2 regions of the Kitasatospora sp. NBC_01300 genome follow, and region 2 is predicted to be linked to the other one. Evidence: riboswitches for the same ligand, from Rfam matches in the RefSeq annotation. Region 2 holds a riboswitch; the other holds the start of a gene.

Region 1 (8,300 bases), 1.4 Mb from region 2:
AAGGTGATGACCGGCACCGCGAAGAAGCCGACGCGGACGAAGTAGGTGATCGAGTTGATCGACAGGTGCAGGTGGGTGGCGAACAGGTCGTTGCCACCACCGACCAGCAGCACCAGGTACAGGCTGATCCAGGCGGCGCCGAGCGCGGTGCGGACGGGCGCGTTGCGCGGGCGGTCCAGGATGTGGTGCTCGCGCTTGTCGCCGGTGATCCAGCCCTCGATGAACGGGTAGACCGCGATCGAGACCAGGACCAGCGGGAAGATCATCAGCGGGATGAAGACACCCAGGTTCAGGGTGTGGCCCCACAGGCCGACCTCCCAGCCCGGCATGACGCGGATCAGGCCTTCGGAGAAGCCCATGTACCAGTCGGGCTGGGCGTCCGTGGACACCTGGTCCGGGCGGTACGGGCCGTACGCCCAGATCGGGTTGATCGTGGCGATCGCCGAGATGGCGGCGATCAGGCCGAACACCAGGAAGAAGAAGCCACCGGCCTTGGCCATGTAGACCGGCATCAGCGGCATGCCGACGACGTTCTTCTCGGTCTTGCCCGGGCCCGCCCACTGGGTGTGCTTGTGGTAGAAGACCAGGATCAGGTGCGCCACCAGCAGGCCGAGCATGATGCCCGGGATCAGCAGCACGTGGATCGTGAAGAAGCGCGGCACGATGTCGTGGCCGGGGAACTCGCCCCCGAACAGGAACATCTGGATGTAGGTGCCGACCAGCGGGACGGCGAGGATCGCGCCTTCCATGAACCGGATACCGGTACCCGACAGCAGGTCGTCCGGCAGCGAGTAGCCGAAGAAGCCGTCGAACATGCCCAGGATCAGCAGCAGGAAGCCGAAGACCCAGTTGATCTCACGCGGCTTGCGGAACGCGCCGGTGAAGAACACGCGCATCATGTGCACGAGCATCGCGGCCACGAAGACCAGGGCGGCCCAGTGGTGGATCTGCCGGATCAGCAGACCGCCGCGGACCTCGAAGCTGATGTCCACCGTCGAGGCGTACGCCTCGGACATCCCGATGCCCTTGAGCGGCACGTACGAGCCGTTGTAGACGACCTCGGCCATCGACGGCTTGAAGAACAGCGTCAGGTAGACACCGGTCAGGATGATGATGACGAACGTGTAGAGGCAGATCTCGCCGAGCATGAAGGACCAGTGGTCCGGGAAGATCTTGCGCAGGTTGGCCTTGGCGAGGGAGTAGATCCCCACCCGGCCGTCCGTCCAGTCAGCAGCGGCCTCCCACTTGTTGGCGGGCTTGGCGCGCGTGCTGGCGGGCTTGGCGGCACCGGTGGTGCTGCTCGTACTCATCGAGCACGCTCCCAGTAGCTCGGGCCGACGGGCTCGTCGAAGTCGCCGGTGGCGACCAGGTAGCCCTTCTCGTCAGTGATGATCTTCAGCTGCGGCAGCGGGTGGCCGGCCGGGCCGAAGATCACGCGCGCGCCGTCCGCCAGGTCGAAGGTCGACTGGTGGCAGGGGCAGAGCGCGTGGTGGGTCTGCTGCTCGTACAGGCTGATCGGGCAGCCGACGTGGGTGCAGATCTTGGAGTAGGCGAGGATGCCCTCGAAGCCCTTCTCCCGCGACCGGTCGTCCTTGATGTCGTCCGGCGCGATGCGCACCAGCATCAGGGCGTCCTTGGCGATCGCCTGCTGGAAGTCCTCGTCGTGGACGTGCAGACCCTCGGGCATGGCGAAGGTCAGCGAGCCGATGACGATGTCCTCGGCCTTCATCGGCAGGTTGGTGCTCATGTTGATGAGCTGCAGCGGCTGGGCCGGGGTCGCCTCGTTCCAGCCCGTCTCCTTCAGCTTCTTCTCGGGCAGCGGCCCGAGGTCGCGGAGCAGGACCACGCCGGAGAGCGGGACCAGCGCCATGGAGCCGATGAGGGTGTTGCGGATCATCTTGCGGCGGCCGAAGCCGGACTCGGCGGCACCGGTCTTGAACTGCTCGATGACGTCCGCGCGGACCTCGTCGTCAGCCTCGATCGGGTGGCGCTCGGCCGGCAGCTCGACGTCCGACATCAGCGTGCGGGCCCAGTGGACCGCACCCGCGCCGATCATGAACAGCGCGACGCCCAGGGTCAGGCCGAGCGCGAAGTTCAGTGCGCTGACGTGACCGAGCGGGAAGATGTAGACGATCTTGTCCGGGTCGATGGCCACGTACGAGGCGATGAAGCCGATGGTGGCGAGCATCGAGACCACGAACATCAGCGAGACCTGACGCTCGGCCCGCTTGGCGGCCCGCTCGTCGATGTCGGTGCGGCGGGGCTCGTGGGCCGGCAGGCCCGGGTCGGCGAACGGGTCGCCGTGCGCGGCGACGTCACCGGCGGAGCCGTGTGACTCCGGAAGCTTGTCTTCTGACATGTCGTGGCTCATGACTTCTTGGCCTTGGTGGTGTGGGCGGCGACCCAGATCGCGACCGCGATGAGCGTGCCGAGACCGAAGATCCAGCCGAACAGACCCTCGGTCACCGGACCGAGGCTGCCGAGCGTGAGACCACCGGGGTTGGGCTCATCGGAGGTGGTGTGGCGGACGAAGGCCACGATCTGCTTCTTCTGCTCCTCGGGCATGGTGGTGTCCGGGAACGACGGCATGTTCTGCGGGCCGGTCTGCATGGCCTCGTAGATGTGCTTGGCGTCCACGCCCTCCAGCGACGGGGCGTACTTGCCCTTGGTCAGGGCACCGCCCTGGCCGGCGAAGTTGTGGCACTGGGCGCAGTTGGTGCGGAACAGCTCGCCACCCTTGGAGATGTCATCCGGGTTGGTCGAGGTGTACTGCTCCGGGGTCGGCGTCACCGGGCCGGGGCCGAGCGAGGCGACGAAGGCGGCGAGCTGGTCGATCTCCGCCTGCGAGTAGATGTTCTTCTTGCGCGGCACCTGGGCGCCGGGCTGCTGGGCCGGCATGCGGCCGGTACCGACCTGGAAGTCGACGGAGGCGGAGCCGACGCCGACCAGGCTCGGACCGTCGCTGCTGCCCTGGCCGTTCAGGCCGTGGCACGAGGAGCAGCCCACGGCGAAGAGCTTCTTGCCCTCATCGATCGCGAGCGACTGCGCGGCGACGTCGGCCTGCGCCTTGTCGGCGGGCGCGAACGCGGCGTACAGCCCCCCGGTTGCCGCCAGGGCGAGAAGTAGGACGACCAGCGCCGCCAATGGGTGGCGCCGTCGTGCGGAGAGCTTTTTCACGGAATAACCCCGGTGTCAGGATCTGGTCGACTGGTGGGTGCACCCGGCGGCCGGTCTGGCCGGCACGAGGCTGCCTGTCTAGGGCTGCGCGCGCGGTCGGTCGGTGGGAGCGTCGCCACCGGCAGAATCGGCCCGACGCCGGTGAGGGCGGGGACCGAAGCCGGTGGCCAGCGACCTGATCAGCTGGTTACTTGATCAGGTAGATGGTCGCGAACAGGCCGATCCACACGACGTCGACGAAGTGCCAGTAGTACGACACGACGATCGCGGCGGTGGCCTGCTCGTGCGTGAAGCGCTTGGCTGCGTACGTCCGTCCCAGGACCAGCAGGAAGGCGATCAGACCACCCGTCACGTGCAGACCGTGGAAGCCGGTGGTCAGGTAGAACACCGTGCCGTACGGGTCGGAGGACAGCGAGAGGCCGTCCTTCTTGACCAGCTCGGTGTACTCGAAGATCTGGCCGCCGATGAAGATCGCGCCCATCACGAAGGTGATGACGAACCACGAGCGGAGCTTCTTCACGTCCCCGCGCTCGGCAGCGAACACGCCGAGCTGGCAGGTCAGCGAGGAGAGCACCAGGATCGTGGTGTTGACCGAGGAGAAGGGCACGTTGAGGGCGTGCGCCTTCTCGGTCCAGAACTCGGCTCCCTTGACGGAGCGGAGCGTGAAGTACATCGCGAAGAGGGCCGCGAAGAACATCAACTCGGAACTGAGCCAGACGATCGTTCCGACGCTGACCATGTTCGGCCGGTTGACCGATCCGTGCGCGTGCCCGGTTTCTACTGCTGTTGCTGTCGCCACGACGGACATTATGTCGGTCCCTTATTCCGTCTTCACGCCGGGGGGTGTCCCTCGGAGTGTCCGGTGCGTGCGGTATGCCCCCCTGGAGGGCGGTGGGGGGTCCCAATGGCGGCTGAGCAGCGGCGTGTCCCTTTTCTGACGGTTCCTCGAAGGGGCCCGCGACCCCGTTGCCCAGCGCGTCGTTGCACGCATGGCGGAGCCTCCGGGGGTAATGCGCGGGCCCCTTATCGGCCGTACGGGTGGTCTGGACGGGTCCGGGTGACGGGCCGTCCTCCGGGCGGGTGAGTCGCGGGCGCGGCGGCTTGAGGAGGAAGGTCCGCGAGGGGGACTCGGCGACAGGTGATCGGGAGTAGCATCCGGATCAGGCGAACGTGGTCCGGATCACACTTGAGGGAGCAGGGCCCATGGCGTACACGACCGACGAGACGCTCACCGTCCTCGTCTACAGCGATGACCGCAACACCCGCGAGCAGGTGCTGACGGCACTCGGCCGCCGGCCCGTCGAGGACCTTCCGGAACTTTCCTACCTGGAGTGCGCGACCACCCCCGCGGTGCTGAAGGCACTGGAGAAGGGCGGCGTGGACCTCTGCATCCTGGACGGCGAGGCGGTGCCGGCCGGCGGGCTCGGGCTCGGCCGCCAGCTCAAGGACGAGATCTACGGCTGCCCGCCGGTGCTGGTGCTGATCGGCCGGCCGCAGGACTCCTGGCTGGCCGCCTGGAGCCGGGCCGACGCCGCGATCTCCCGCCCGGTGGACCCGGTGGCGCTCGCCGAGGCGGTCGCCACCCTGCTGCGGGCGCGGCTGGCCAAGCGGGCGCCCGTCAGCCGCTGAGCGGTGCCGTCTCAGGACCAGAGAAGAGGCCGCCGCGGGGACCCCGCCGGTCGATAGGCTGACTCCATCCGTACGGACGTCCCCCCGACGCGGGGAACCCGACAACAGCTGGAGTCAGCCATGGTGAACGTGAACCCTGCGAACGGTGGTACCGCACCCGCGCAGGTGGTCCGCACCTGGCCGGACGTCCTGGCGGCGCTGTTGAAGGGGGAGGACCTCGACCGCTCGGCCACCGCGTGGGCGATGGACCGGATCATGAGCGGCGAGGCGTCCCCCGTCCAGGTGGCCGGGTTCATGGTGGCGCTGCGGGCCAAGGGCGAGACGGTCGACGAGATCACCGGCCTGGTGGACGCGATGTACGCGCACGCCGAGCCGCTGGACATCCCCGGCCCGGCCGTGGACATCGTCGGCACCGGCGGCGACCGGGCCAAGACCGTCAACATCTCCACCATGTCGGCGATCGTCGCGGCCGCGGCCGGCGCCAAGGTGGTCAAGCACGGCAACCGGGCCTCCTCCTCGGCCAGCGGCTCCTCGGACGTGCTGGAGAAGCTCGGCGTCCGCCTCGACCTGTCGGCCCGGCGGGTCGCCGAGATCGCCGAGGAGGTCGGGCTGACCTTCTGCTTCGCGGCCAAGTTCCACCCGTCGATGCGGCACGCCGCCACCGCCCGGCGCGACCTCGGGGTGCCGACCGCGTTCAACATCCTCGGCCCGCTGACCAACCCGGCCAAGGTCACCTCGCACGCGATCGGCTGCTTCGACACCCGGCTCGCCGGACTGATCGCCGGCGTGCTCGCCCGGCGCGGCTCGACCGGCCTGGTCTTCCGGGGCGACGACGGCCTGGACGAGCTGACCATCACCACCACCTCGCAGGTGTGGATCGTGCGGGACGGGACCGTCACCGAGACCGCCTTCGACCCGCGGGACGTCGGCGTCGAGCTGGTCGGCATCGAGGCGCTGTGCGGGGCGGACCCCTCGTACAACGCCGAGGTCGCGCGGCGGCTGCTGGCCGGCGAGCGCGGGGCCGTGCGGGACGCCGTCCTGATGAACACGGCGGCGGCGCTGGTCGCGCTCGACCTGGGCGAGGCGCCGCTCACCGAACAGCTCGCGGCCGGCATGGCGCGGGCGGAGCGGGCCATCGACTCGGGCGCGGCGCAGGAGCTGCTGCGGCGTTGGTCGGAGGCCACCAGCCGGGTGTGAGGCGGTACTTGGGAGCCCGTGCCGGAACGCCGGCGCGGGCTCCTCGGCTGTCCGGATGGTGGATGCCTGTTTGACCACTCGCTGGGCGCGACCTAGAGTCTTGGCCAGGTCATGAGTGACAGCGCCAAGCCCCAGCTTGCTGTCCGGCAACCCTCCGTCCGTGGCGGGGTGCCCTGGGTGAGGACCGGGTCGCTCGGCGAATCGTCCGTGCGGCAAGCGCGGACACCCGACGACTTAGCACTCCCGGGGTCCCACACCCCCAGAAGGAGTGCATCCTCATGTCCGTCTCCCACCCGTCGCCCGCCGCCACCCTTGTCTCGACGCGCTCCGCGCGGCAGCCTCGTGTTGAACTCTGCGCCCCCCTCGCCGTCCTCGGCCACGACGTGCAGGTCCCGCTCGCCAGCGGCGAGAAGGTCGGGTACGCGGCCCTCGACTACGCGGCCAGCTCCCCGGCGCTCCAGCGGGTCTGGGACGACGTCTCCGCCTACGCCCCCTACTACGGCAGCGTGCACCGCGGCGCCGGGTACCTCTCCCAGCTGTCCACCGACCTGTTCGAGCAGAGCCGCCGCACCGTCGCCGAGTTCCTCGACCTGCGCGAGGGCGACCAGGTGGTCTTCACCCGGGCCACCACCGACTCGCTGAACCTGCTCGCCTCGGCCGTCCCGGCCGGGACCCGGGTGTTCGCCTTCGAGACCGAGCACCACGCCTCGCTGCTGCCCTGGGCGCACGCCGGGCTCGACGTCCACTACCTGCGCGCGCCGCGCTCGCACGCCGAGGCGGTCGCCGCCCTGGACGCCGCGCTCGCCGAGGCGCCCGAGGGCCCCAAGCTGCTCTGCGTCACCGGCGCCTCCAACGTGACCGGCGAGCTGTGGCCGGTCGCCGAGCTGACCGGGACCGCGCACCGGCACGGCGCCCGGGTGGTGCTGGACGCCGCCCAGCTGGCCCCGCACCACCGGGTCTCGGTGCGCGAGCTGGACGTCGACTGGATCGCCTTCTCCGGCCACAAGATCTACGCGCCCTTCGGCGCCGGCGTGCTGGCCGGCCGGGCGGACTGGCTGGACGCGGCCGACCCGTACCTGGCCGGCGGCGGGGCGACCCGGACGGTGGCCCGGGAGAGCGACGGCTCGGTGGCCGTCCAGTGGCACTCCGGCCCGGCCCGGCACGAGGCCGGCTCGCCGAACGTCATCGGCGCCTACGCGATCGCCTCGGCCTGCCGGGCGCTGAGCGAGGCGGGCTTCGACGCGCTGGAGGCCCGGGAGCGGCAGTTGATCGCCCGGCTGACCGCCGGGCTGGCGGAGATCCCGCAGGTCAAGGTGCTGAACCTGTTCGGCGCCGAGGCGGCCCGGGTGGGCGTGCTGTCCTTCGTCGTCCAGGGCTGGAACAGCTCGCACTTCTCGGCCGCGCTGTCCGCCGAGTACGGCATCGGGGTCCGCGACGGCCTGTTCTGCGCGCACCCGCTGCTGCGCACCCTGCTCGGGGACGAGGAGGTCTCCCCCTCCGAGTGCGGGGCGCCCGAGCCGTCGCTGCCCGGTGAGCGCAGCCTGAACGCGATCCGGGTGAGCTTCGGGGCCGGGACCCCGGACGAGCACGTCGACCGCTTCCTGACCGCCGTGCGCGAGCTGGTCACGGACGGTGCCGCGTGGGACTACCGCAACGAGGGCGGGCGCTGCGTCGCCACCGTGCAGGTCGACCGGGGGCGTCAGCAGGGCTGAGGGGCCCGGTCGGCGGGGCCGAAGGGGCCTACTCGTCCAGGCCGAGGGCGAAGGCGGCCTCGAGGTCGTGCTGGGAGTAGGTGCGGAAGGCGATCTGGGTCTCGGTGTGGGCCACGCCCGGGACCTTGTTCAGCCGGCCCGGGATGACCGCGGCCAGATCGTCGTGCCGGCGCACCCGGACCATCGCCACCAGGTCGTAGCCACCGGTCACCGAGTACACCTCGCTGACGCCCTCGATGGCCGCGATGGCCTCGGCGATCTCCGGGATGCGGTCGACACTGGTCTTGATCAGGACGATGGCGGTGATCACTGTTCGGGCTCCTTTGTGGGGTGCCGCCAGCGTATCGGGCGTCAGCCGGGTCGTCTCGGGTGGTGGCTGACCGCCGTGCAGGCGTGGAGGAAGCCCGCCGAGAAGCCGATCACGTGGACCAGATAGGCCACGCCGGGCCCGGCCGAGTGGACCGACCACCACTGGAGGGCGAACCAGAGGCCGAGCACCAGCCAGGCCGGGAAGCGCAGCGGCAGGAACAGCAGCAGCGGGACGAGCGTCGTCACCCGGGCGCGCGGATGGAAGCGCAGGTAGGC
Region 2 (8,300 bases):
AAGGAACGGGCGATCCGGGAGGAGCTGGGGCTCTCCTCCACCCGGTACTACCAGCTGCTGAACGCGCTGCTGGACCGGCCGGAGGCCCTGGCGCACGCCCCGGTCCTGGTGAACCGGCTGCGCCGGATCCGGGAGGCCCGGCGGGCGGCACGGTAGCGGGACGGGGCCGCGGGGTAGGGCTCGGGCATGGGCTTTGACGAGAAGTGGGCGCCGGTCACGGCTGCCGGGCGGGACGGGCTGCGGGCGATCCTGGCAGCGCCGGGTGACGCGGTGATCGCGCTGGACTTCGACGGGACGCTGGCGCCGATCGTGGCGGACCCCGATCGGGCGCGGGCGCATCCGGGGGCGGCGGCCGCGCTGCGGGCGCTGGTGCCGGCGGTGCGGGCCGTGGTGGTGGTGACGGGGCGGCCGGCCGCGCTGGCGGCGGAGTACGGCGGCCTGGACGGGCTGCCCGGGGTCGTGGTGCTGGGGCACTACGGCGCCGAGCGTTGGGAGGGCGGCGAGGTGACCGCGCCGCCGGTGCACCCCGGGGTGGCCGGGGCACGGGCGGCGCTGCCTGGCCTGCTGGCGGCGGCGGGGGCGCCCGAGGGGACGTGGCTGGAGGACAAGGGGCGCTCGCTGGCGGTGCACACCCGGCGCACGGCGGCGCCCGAGGAGGCGCTGGAGCTGCTGCGGGCGCCGGTCGGCGAGCTGGCGGCCGGGCACGGGCTGGTGGTGGAGCCCGGGCGGCTGGTGCTGGAGCTGCGGCCGCCGGGGGTGGACAAGGGCGCGGCGCTGACCGGCTTCCTGCGTGAGCGCGGGGCGGCTTCGGTGCTGTACGCGGGGGACGACCTGGGGGACGTGGCGGCCTTCGCGGCGGTGGAGAAGCTGCGTGGCGAGGGGGTGGCGGGGCTGCTGGTGTGCAGCGGCGCGGTGGGGGACGCGCCGGTGCGCGAACTCGCCGACCGGGCGGACCTGGTGGTCCCGGGCCCGGCCGGCGTGGTGGAGCTGCTCGCGGCGCTGGGTGCGGCCGTCGGCGCGGGCTGAGCCGGGCGGCGGCGCGTCGAGCGGGCTCAGCGTGCTTTGAACCGGTTCACAGCACGTCGAGCCGGTTCACAGCACGTCGAGCCGGTTCACAGCGCGTTGAGCTGGTCGAGGAACCACTGCTGCGGGGGCAGCGCGGTGGCCGCCGCCGCGAGGCGCTTGGTGCGGTCGGCGCGCTCCTCCTCGGGCATGGTGAGGCCGGCGTGCAGGGCGTCGGCGGTGGCGATGACGTCGTACGGGTTGACGGTGAGCGCGTCCTCGGCGAGTTCGGCGTGCGCGCCCGCCTCGCGGGAGAGCACCAGGGCGCAGCCGTGGTCGGACACCACCGGAACCTCCTTGGCGACCAGGTTCATGCCGTCCCGGATCGGGTTGACCAGGGCCACGTCGGCGAGCCGGTAGGCGGCCAGGGAGCGCGGGAAGTCGTCGTCGACGTGCAGGATCAGCGGCTGCCAGGCGGGGGTCGCGAACTCGGCGTTGATGTCCTCGGCGAGCCGTTGGACCTGCGCGGTGTAGGCGCGGTACTCGGCGAGGTCGGTGCGCGAGGGGTAGGCGAAGGCGATGTGCACCACCCGGTCGTGCCATTCGGGGCGGGTGCGCAGCAGGTGCCGGTAGGCCTGGAGGCCGCGGACGATGTTCTTGCTCAGCTCGGTGCGGTCGACCCGGACGATGGTGCGGCGCCCGCCGACGGCCTCGCGGAGGGCGGCGAGGCGTTCGTCGACGTCCGGGCGGTGGGAGCGCTCGCGCAGGAAGTCGGCGTCGGCGCCGAGCGCGTGCACGCCGAGCCGGGTGGTGCGGCCGGCGTGGGTGACGGTCATGGCGTCCCGGTCGACCTCGGCACCGAGCAGGTCGGCGCAGCAGTCGGCGAAGGCCAGCGCCCAGCGGCGGGTCAGGAAGCCGGCCCGGTCGGCGCCCAGGATGCCGGTGAGGACGGCCTCGGCGACGTCGTCGGGCAGCAGCCGGAAGTACTCGGGCGGGGCCCACGGGGTGTGCGAGAAGTGGCCGATCCGCAGGTCGGGGCGGGCGGCGCGGAGCAGGGCCGGGGTCAGCGAGAGGTGGTAGTCCTGGACCAGCACGGCGGCCCCGGGGGCTGCCTCGGCGGCCAGCGCCTCGGCGAAGGCGGCGTTGTAGGCGCGGTAGGCGGCCCACTCGGTGCGGAACCCGGCGTCGAAGGCGGGGGCGGTGGGGGTGGCGTAGAGCAGGTGGTGGACGAACCAGAGGGTGGAGTTGGCGACGCCGTTGTAGGCGCGGGCGAAGGTGTCGGGATCGATGTCCAGCATGCGGACGGCCTGGCCGCCCACGTCGTGCCCGGCGAGGTCGAGGCGGCCGTCCGGGGCCTCCCTGGCGGCCTGCCGGTCGGCCGCGCCGAGGGCGGCGCAGACCCAGACGGCGTCGGGGTCGTCGATGGCGGAGAGGCCGGAGACCAGGCCTCCGCCGCCGCGGCGGAGGGTCAGCGCGCCGTCGTCCGCGGTGCTGAACGACACCGGTCCCCGATTGGAGGCCACCAGGACGGGGGCGGTGCCGGTCACACTCGAACGTTCGGTCGTGAGATCGCCCATGGTTGGTACGTTGCCGGGGCTCCGGAGCGGCAAACCCTTTCGGTGGGTGTTCAGTGTCGGGTCGCGTACTCGGGCACGGTGTGCATGGGCGGGCGTTCCAGGGCGGTCACCGGGTGGGTGTGGGCGGTGAACTCCCGGCTCTGCGGGTCGCGGGTGAACTGGGTCAGCAGCGGGTGGACGAGGTCGGCCGAGGCCTTCAGCCGGTGGGTACGGTCGAGGCGTTCCAGGGCGGTGCGGTAGATGGTGGCGGCCATCCGGCCGAGGGCCTGGCCGTCCTGGTGCCGGTGGTGCCGGACGCCGACGTCCACCTGGGCCAGGGCGTCCAGCCCGACCGTCTCCAGCGCGTCGACCAGCAGGCCGAGTTCGACGCCGTAGCCGGTGGGGAAGGGGAGCCGTTCGAGCAGCGCGCGGCGGGCCGCGTACTCGCCGCCGAGCGGCTGGACGAAACCGGCGAGTTCCGGCCAGTGCAGGTTGAGCAGCGGGCGGGCGACCAGTTCGGTGACCCGGCCGCCGCCGGCCGGGACCACCGCCCCCTCGGTCTCCAGCGGCCGGTCGTACATGGCCTTGACCAGCTGGATGTCCGGTTCGGTGAGCAGCGGGCCGAGGATGCCGGAGACGAAGGCCGGGTCGAACTCGCGCAGGTCGGCGTCGACGAAGCAGACGATGTCGCCGCGGGTGACCAGCAGCGAGCGCCAGAGCACCTCGCCCTTGCCGGGGACGGCGGGCAGCCGGGGCAGGATCGCGTCGCGGTACTCCACCCGGGCGCCGGCCCGGGCGGCGACGGCGGCGGTGGCGTCGGCCGAGCCGGAGTCGACCACGACGAGTTCGTCGACCAGCGGGAGGCGCTCCATCAGCTCGCGGCGGATGGTGCGGACGATGTCGCCGACGGTGGCCTCCTCGTCCAGCGCGGGCAGCACCACGCTGACCGTGTGGCCGGTCCGGCGCTTGGCCTCCAGCAGGGCGTGCACCGGCCGGTCGACCGCGCTCCACGAGCGGCGGCGCAGCCAGGACGCCGCCTGCGGGAGCAGCGCGGGGGTCGGTTCGGCGGGCACGGGACTCTCCTCGGCGGGGTCGGTGGGACGCGCCATCTCGCGTGGCGGACGATCCCATTCGGGGTTGACGCCTTCGGATACAGTCTTCGTACAGCGGCCGGACCTTTGCACGCCGGGGTCGCCGTTGAGCACCACCACAATTTCACATGCTCATCCAGAGGGACTGAGGGAACGGCCCGTTGACGTCCCGGCAACCTTCTCGCGCGGCTGTCTGTCGACAGGCCCCGGCGGGACAGGTGCCAATTCCGGCCTGTGGCGCGACCGTGCCACGGGGAAGATGAGGAGAGAGGCCTCCGCCATCATGGCTATCGACACTGTCGCACCCGCATCCGTGGACCTCGGCCCCGCCACCGCGCTGTCCTGTCGGGAGTGCGGCACCCGCTTCCCGCTCGGTCCGAGCTTCGCCTGCCTGGAGTGCTTCGGCCCGCTGGAGATCGCGTACGACTTCGGCAGCGAGGACGCCGAGGAGCTGCGCCGCCGGATCGAGGCCGGCCCGAGCTCGATCTGGCGCTACGCGCCGCTGCTGCCCGTCCCGGCCGACGTCGCCACCAAGCCCAACCTGAACCCCGGCTGGACCCCGCTGGTCAAGGCGGACAACCTGGGCCGCGAGCTGGGCTTCACCGCGCAGCTGCACATCAAGGACGACTCGGGCAACCCGACCCACTCGTTCAAGGACCGCGTGGTGGCCTGCGCCATCGAGGCCGCGCGGGCCTTCGACTTCACGACGCTCTCCTGCTCCTCCACCGGCAACCTGGCCGGCGCGGTGGGCGCGGCGGCCGCCCGGGCCGGCTTCAAGTCCTGCGTGTTCATCCCGCACGACCTGGAGCAGGGCAAGGTCGTCATGGCCGGGGTGTACGGCGGCGAGCTGGTCGGCATCGAGGGCAACTACGACGACGTGAACCGCTTCTGCTCGGAGCTGATCGGCGACCCGGCCGGCGAGGGCTGGGGCTTCGTCAACGTCAACCTGCGCCCGTACTACGGCGAGGGCTCCAAGACGCTGGCGTACGAGATCTGCGAGCAGCTCGGCTGGCGGCTGCCGGAGCAGATCGTCATCCCGATCGCCTCCGGCTCCCAGCTGACCAAGATCGACAAGGGGCTGCAGGAGCTGATCAGGCTCGGCCTGGTCGAGGACCGGCCGTACAAGGTCTTCGGCGCCCAGGCGGCGGGCTGCTCCCCGGTGTCGGCGGCGTTCAAGGCCGGCCAGGACGTGATCCGCCCGGTCAAGCCGGACACCATCGCCAAGTCGCTGGCGATCGGCAACCCGGCGGACGGCCCGTACGTGCTGGACATCGCCCGGCGCACCGGCGGCGCGGTCGAGGACGTCACCGACGCCGAGGTGGTGGACGCGATCCGGCTGCTGGCCCGCACCGAGGGCGTCTTCGCCGAGACCGCGGGCGGGGTGACCGTCGGCGTGCTGAAGAAGCTGGTGGAGACCGGCCAGCTGGACCCGGCCAAGGAGACCGTCGCGATCAACACCGGCGACGGCCTGAAGACCCTGGACGCCGTCGCCGGGTCCGGGATGACCGCCGTCATCCGCCCGACCCTGGCGTCCTTCCACGACGCCGGCCTCGCGTCCGCCTGAACACCCCCCACCCCGCTGGGCCCCGTCCGCTAGGAGAACCATGAGCGCCAACGTCCGTATCCCCACCATCCTGCGCACCTACACCGGCGGCGCCGCCGAGGTGGCCGCCGAGGGCGCCACCCTGGGCGAGGTCATCGCCGACCTGGAGAAGAACCACGCGGGGATCTCCGCCCGCATCCTGGACGACGCCGGCAAGCTGCGCCGCTTCGTCAACGTCTACGTGAACGACGACGACGTGCGCTTCGCCGAGGGCCTGGCGACCGGGATCGCGGACGGCGCCAGCGTCTCGATCATCCCGGCGGTGGCCGGCGGCTGCTGAGCCGCGCCCCGATCGATCCGGGCACCCCGCCCGAGCCGTTCGTCCGACCGGCCGTCCGCGCGTACGGAATTCCGTTCTCCGTACGCACGGGCGGCCGGCCGCATTTCGGCGGGAATATGGCGGGGTCAAGTCGGAGTAGAGTGTGGCTCGGTTGGGAACAGGGCTTCCCCTCATCCTCACCCGCGAATCACCCGCGAATCGCCGGACGGTCGTCCGGCCGCTGAGACCGGTCGGGTGCCTGGGCCGTGAAACATGTCAGGCAGATGTCAGAATTCCCGCGGGGATTTGTAGTAATCCGTCCGCTATGTCCGGCGTGAAATGCCGAATTCCTCCCGCTTTGGCCCGTCCTGCCCCTTGGCGCGTTGCCGGAATTCCCCGCAGCTGACCCTGTTGCAGAGGGCGTCGATCCGGATACATTCAGCCGCGGTCGACGTAATCACCCGCTCACAGGGCGCCGTCAGGCACCCCCGGTGGAGGATTGCGGCGTGCACGGCTGCGCCCAGGGGGGGTTCCCCGGGCCGGCCTTCAAACCAGACCCGGGCCCGCGACCTGCGGGCGCGTGAAGGGCCAGCACAGCACTAGGGGAGTTCGGAATGGCTCAGGGCACCGTCAAGTGGTTCAACGCGGAGAAGGGCTACGGCTTCATCGCGGTCGACGGTGGTGCGGACGTCTTCGTCCACTACAGCGCGATCCAGATGGACGGCTACCGCACCCTCGAGGAGGGCCAGCGGGTCGAGTTCGAGATCTCCCAGGGACAGAAGGGCCCGCAGGCGGACATGGTCCGCGCCGCGGTGTGACCCCCTTCCGACCCCAGGAGCTCGGCGCGGCCCACGGCTGGTGACCACTCGCTTCTCGGCGGGCCCGTACGACACGCGTCGTGCGGGCCCGTCGGCGTTCCCCGGCGGGGAGTTGCGCGGGTCGGCGGGAGCGCCCCGGGCGGCTCGCGGGATCGCGATTGGGCTTGCACTCGACCACCCGGAGTGCTAATCATTGGCGTTAGCACTCACAGCGTGAGAGTGACAGCGGACCGGGTCGGTGAGGCCCCCGGGAGCGGTAGGGGAAAGGACCCCCGCACACCAGGGCCGTCCGTCGCGGGCACCCCTTGGTCCGAGCAGTCGACCGTGTCCCGGAGGACCACTTCTGATGGCCAAGATCATCGCCTTTGATGAGGAAGCTCGCCGCGGCCTTGAGCGTGGCATGAACCAGCTCGCCGACGCAGTGAAGGTCACGCTCGGCCCCAAGGGTCGCAACGTCGTGCTGGAGAAGAAGTGGGGCGCCCCCACGATCACCAACGACGGTGTCTCCATCGCCAAGGAGATCGAGCTCGAGGACCCCTACGAGAAGATCGGCGCGGAGCTCGTCAAGGAGGTCGCCAAGAAGACCGACGACGTCGCGGGTGACGGCACCACCACCGCCACCGTGCTGGCCCAGGCCCTGGTGCGCGAGGGTCTGCGCAACGTCGCCGCCGGCGCCAACCCGATGGCCCTGAAGCGCGGCATCGAGAAGGCCGTCGCCGCCGTCTCCGACCAGCTGCTGGCCCAGGCCAAGGACGTGGAGACCAAGGAGCAGATCGCCTCCACCGCCTCCATCTCGGCCGCCGACACCCAGATCGGCGAGCTCATCGCCGAGGCCATGGACAAGGTCGGCAAGGAAGGCGTCATCACCGTCGAGGAGAGCAACACCTTCGGTCTGGAGCTCGAGCTCACCGAGGGCATGCGCTTCGACAAGGGCTACATCTCCGCCTACTTCGCGACCGACCTGGAGCGCATGGAGGCGACGTTCGAGGACCCCTACATCCTCATCGCCAACTCCAAGATCGGCTCGGTCAAGGACCTGCTGCCGCTGCTGGAGAAGGTCATGCAGAGCGGCAAGCCGCTCGTCATCATCGCCGAGGACGTCGAGGGCGAGGCCCTGTCGACCCTGGTCGTGAACAAGATCCGCGGCACCTTCAAGTCCGTCGCCGTCAAGGCCCCGGGCTTCGGCGACCGCCGCAAGGCCATGCTCGGCGACATCGCCATCCTCACCGGTGGCACCGTGATCTCCGAGGAGGTCGGCCTCAAGCTGGAGAACGCCGGCATCGACCTGCTGGGCACCGCCCGCAAGGTGGTCATCACCAAGGACGAGACCACCATCGTCGACGGTGGCGGTGACAGCGAGCAGGTCGCCGGCCGCGTGAACCAGATCCGCGCCGAGATCGAGAACAGCGACTCGGACTACGACCGCGAGAAGCTCCAGGAGCGCCTCGCCAAGCTGGCCGGCGGCGTGGCCGTCATCAAGGCCGGCGCGGCCACCGAGGTGGAGCTCAAGGAGCGCAAGCACCGCATCGAGGACGCCGTCCGCAACGCGAAGGCCGCCGTCGAGGAGGGCATCGTCGCCGGTGGTGGCGTCGCGCTGCTGCAGGCCTCGGTCGCCTTCGACAAGCTGGAGCTGGAGGGCGACGAGGCCACCGGTGCCAACATCGTCAAGGTCGCGCTGGAGGCCCCGATCAAGCAGATCGCGACCAACGCCGGCCTGGAGGGTGGCGTCGTGGTGGAGAAGGTGCGCAACCTCCCCGCCGGTCACGGCCTGAACGCGGCCACCAACACCTACGTCGACCTGATCGCCGAGGGCATCATCGACCCGGCCAAGGTGACCCGCTCCGCGCTGCAGAACGCCGCCTCCATCGCGGCGCTGTTCCTCACCACCGAGGCCGTCATCGCCGACAAGCCGGAGAAGGCCGCTGCGGCCGCCGGCGGCGGCATGCCGGGCGGTGACATGGACTTCTGATC

The links. Region 2 has a riboswitch for S-adenosylmethionine ahead of thrC (threonine synthase). Riboswitches for the same ligand answer to the same signal wherever they lie in the genome.
Region 1: linked by a shared signal. The riboswitch ahead of OG556_RS09220 (aminotransferase class V-fold PLP-dependent enzyme) and the one ahead of thrC (threonine synthase) in region 2 are both predicted to bind S-adenosylmethionine.

What each region holds. Positions count from the first base shown of each region.
Region 1 is NZ_CP108408.1:2,063,556-2,071,855, reverse strand. It holds gene OG556_RS09250 (cytochrome bc complex cytochrome b subunit) at 1-1,310, opposite strand, end outside; gene OG556_RS09245 (Rieske 2Fe-2S domain-containing protein) at 1,307-2,359, opposite strand; gene OG556_RS09240 (c-type cytochrome) at 2,368-3,177, opposite strand; gene OG556_RS09235 (heme-copper oxidase subunit III) at 3,365-3,985, opposite strand; gene OG556_RS09230 (hypothetical protein) at 4,381-4,806, shown strand; gene trpD (anthranilate phosphoribosyltransferase) at 4,927-6,003, shown strand; SAM riboswitch class IV at 6,111-6,228, shown strand; gene OG556_RS09220 (aminotransferase class V-fold PLP-dependent enzyme) at 6,282-7,715, shown strand; gene OG556_RS09215 (Lrp/AsnC ligand binding domain-containing protein) at 7,744-8,025, opposite strand; gene OG556_RS09210 (rhomboid family intramembrane serine protease) at 8,067-8,300, opposite strand, start outside.
Region 2 is NZ_CP108408.1:3,501,146-3,509,445, reverse strand. It holds gene OG556_RS15450 (DUF3263 domain-containing protein) at 1-156, shown strand, start outside; gene otsB (trehalose-phosphatase) at 187-1,026, shown strand; gene OG556_RS15440 (trehalose-6-phosphate synthase) at 1,113-2,579, opposite strand; gene OG556_RS15435 (glucosyl-3-phosphoglycerate synthase) at 2,630-3,607, opposite strand; SAM riboswitch class I at 3,779-3,915, shown strand; gene thrC (threonine synthase) at 3,933-5,213, shown strand; gene OG556_RS15425 (MoaD/ThiS family protein) at 5,254-5,532, shown strand; gene OG556_RS15420 (cold-shock protein) at 6,126-6,329, shown strand; gene groL (chaperonin GroEL) at 6,676-8,298, shown strand.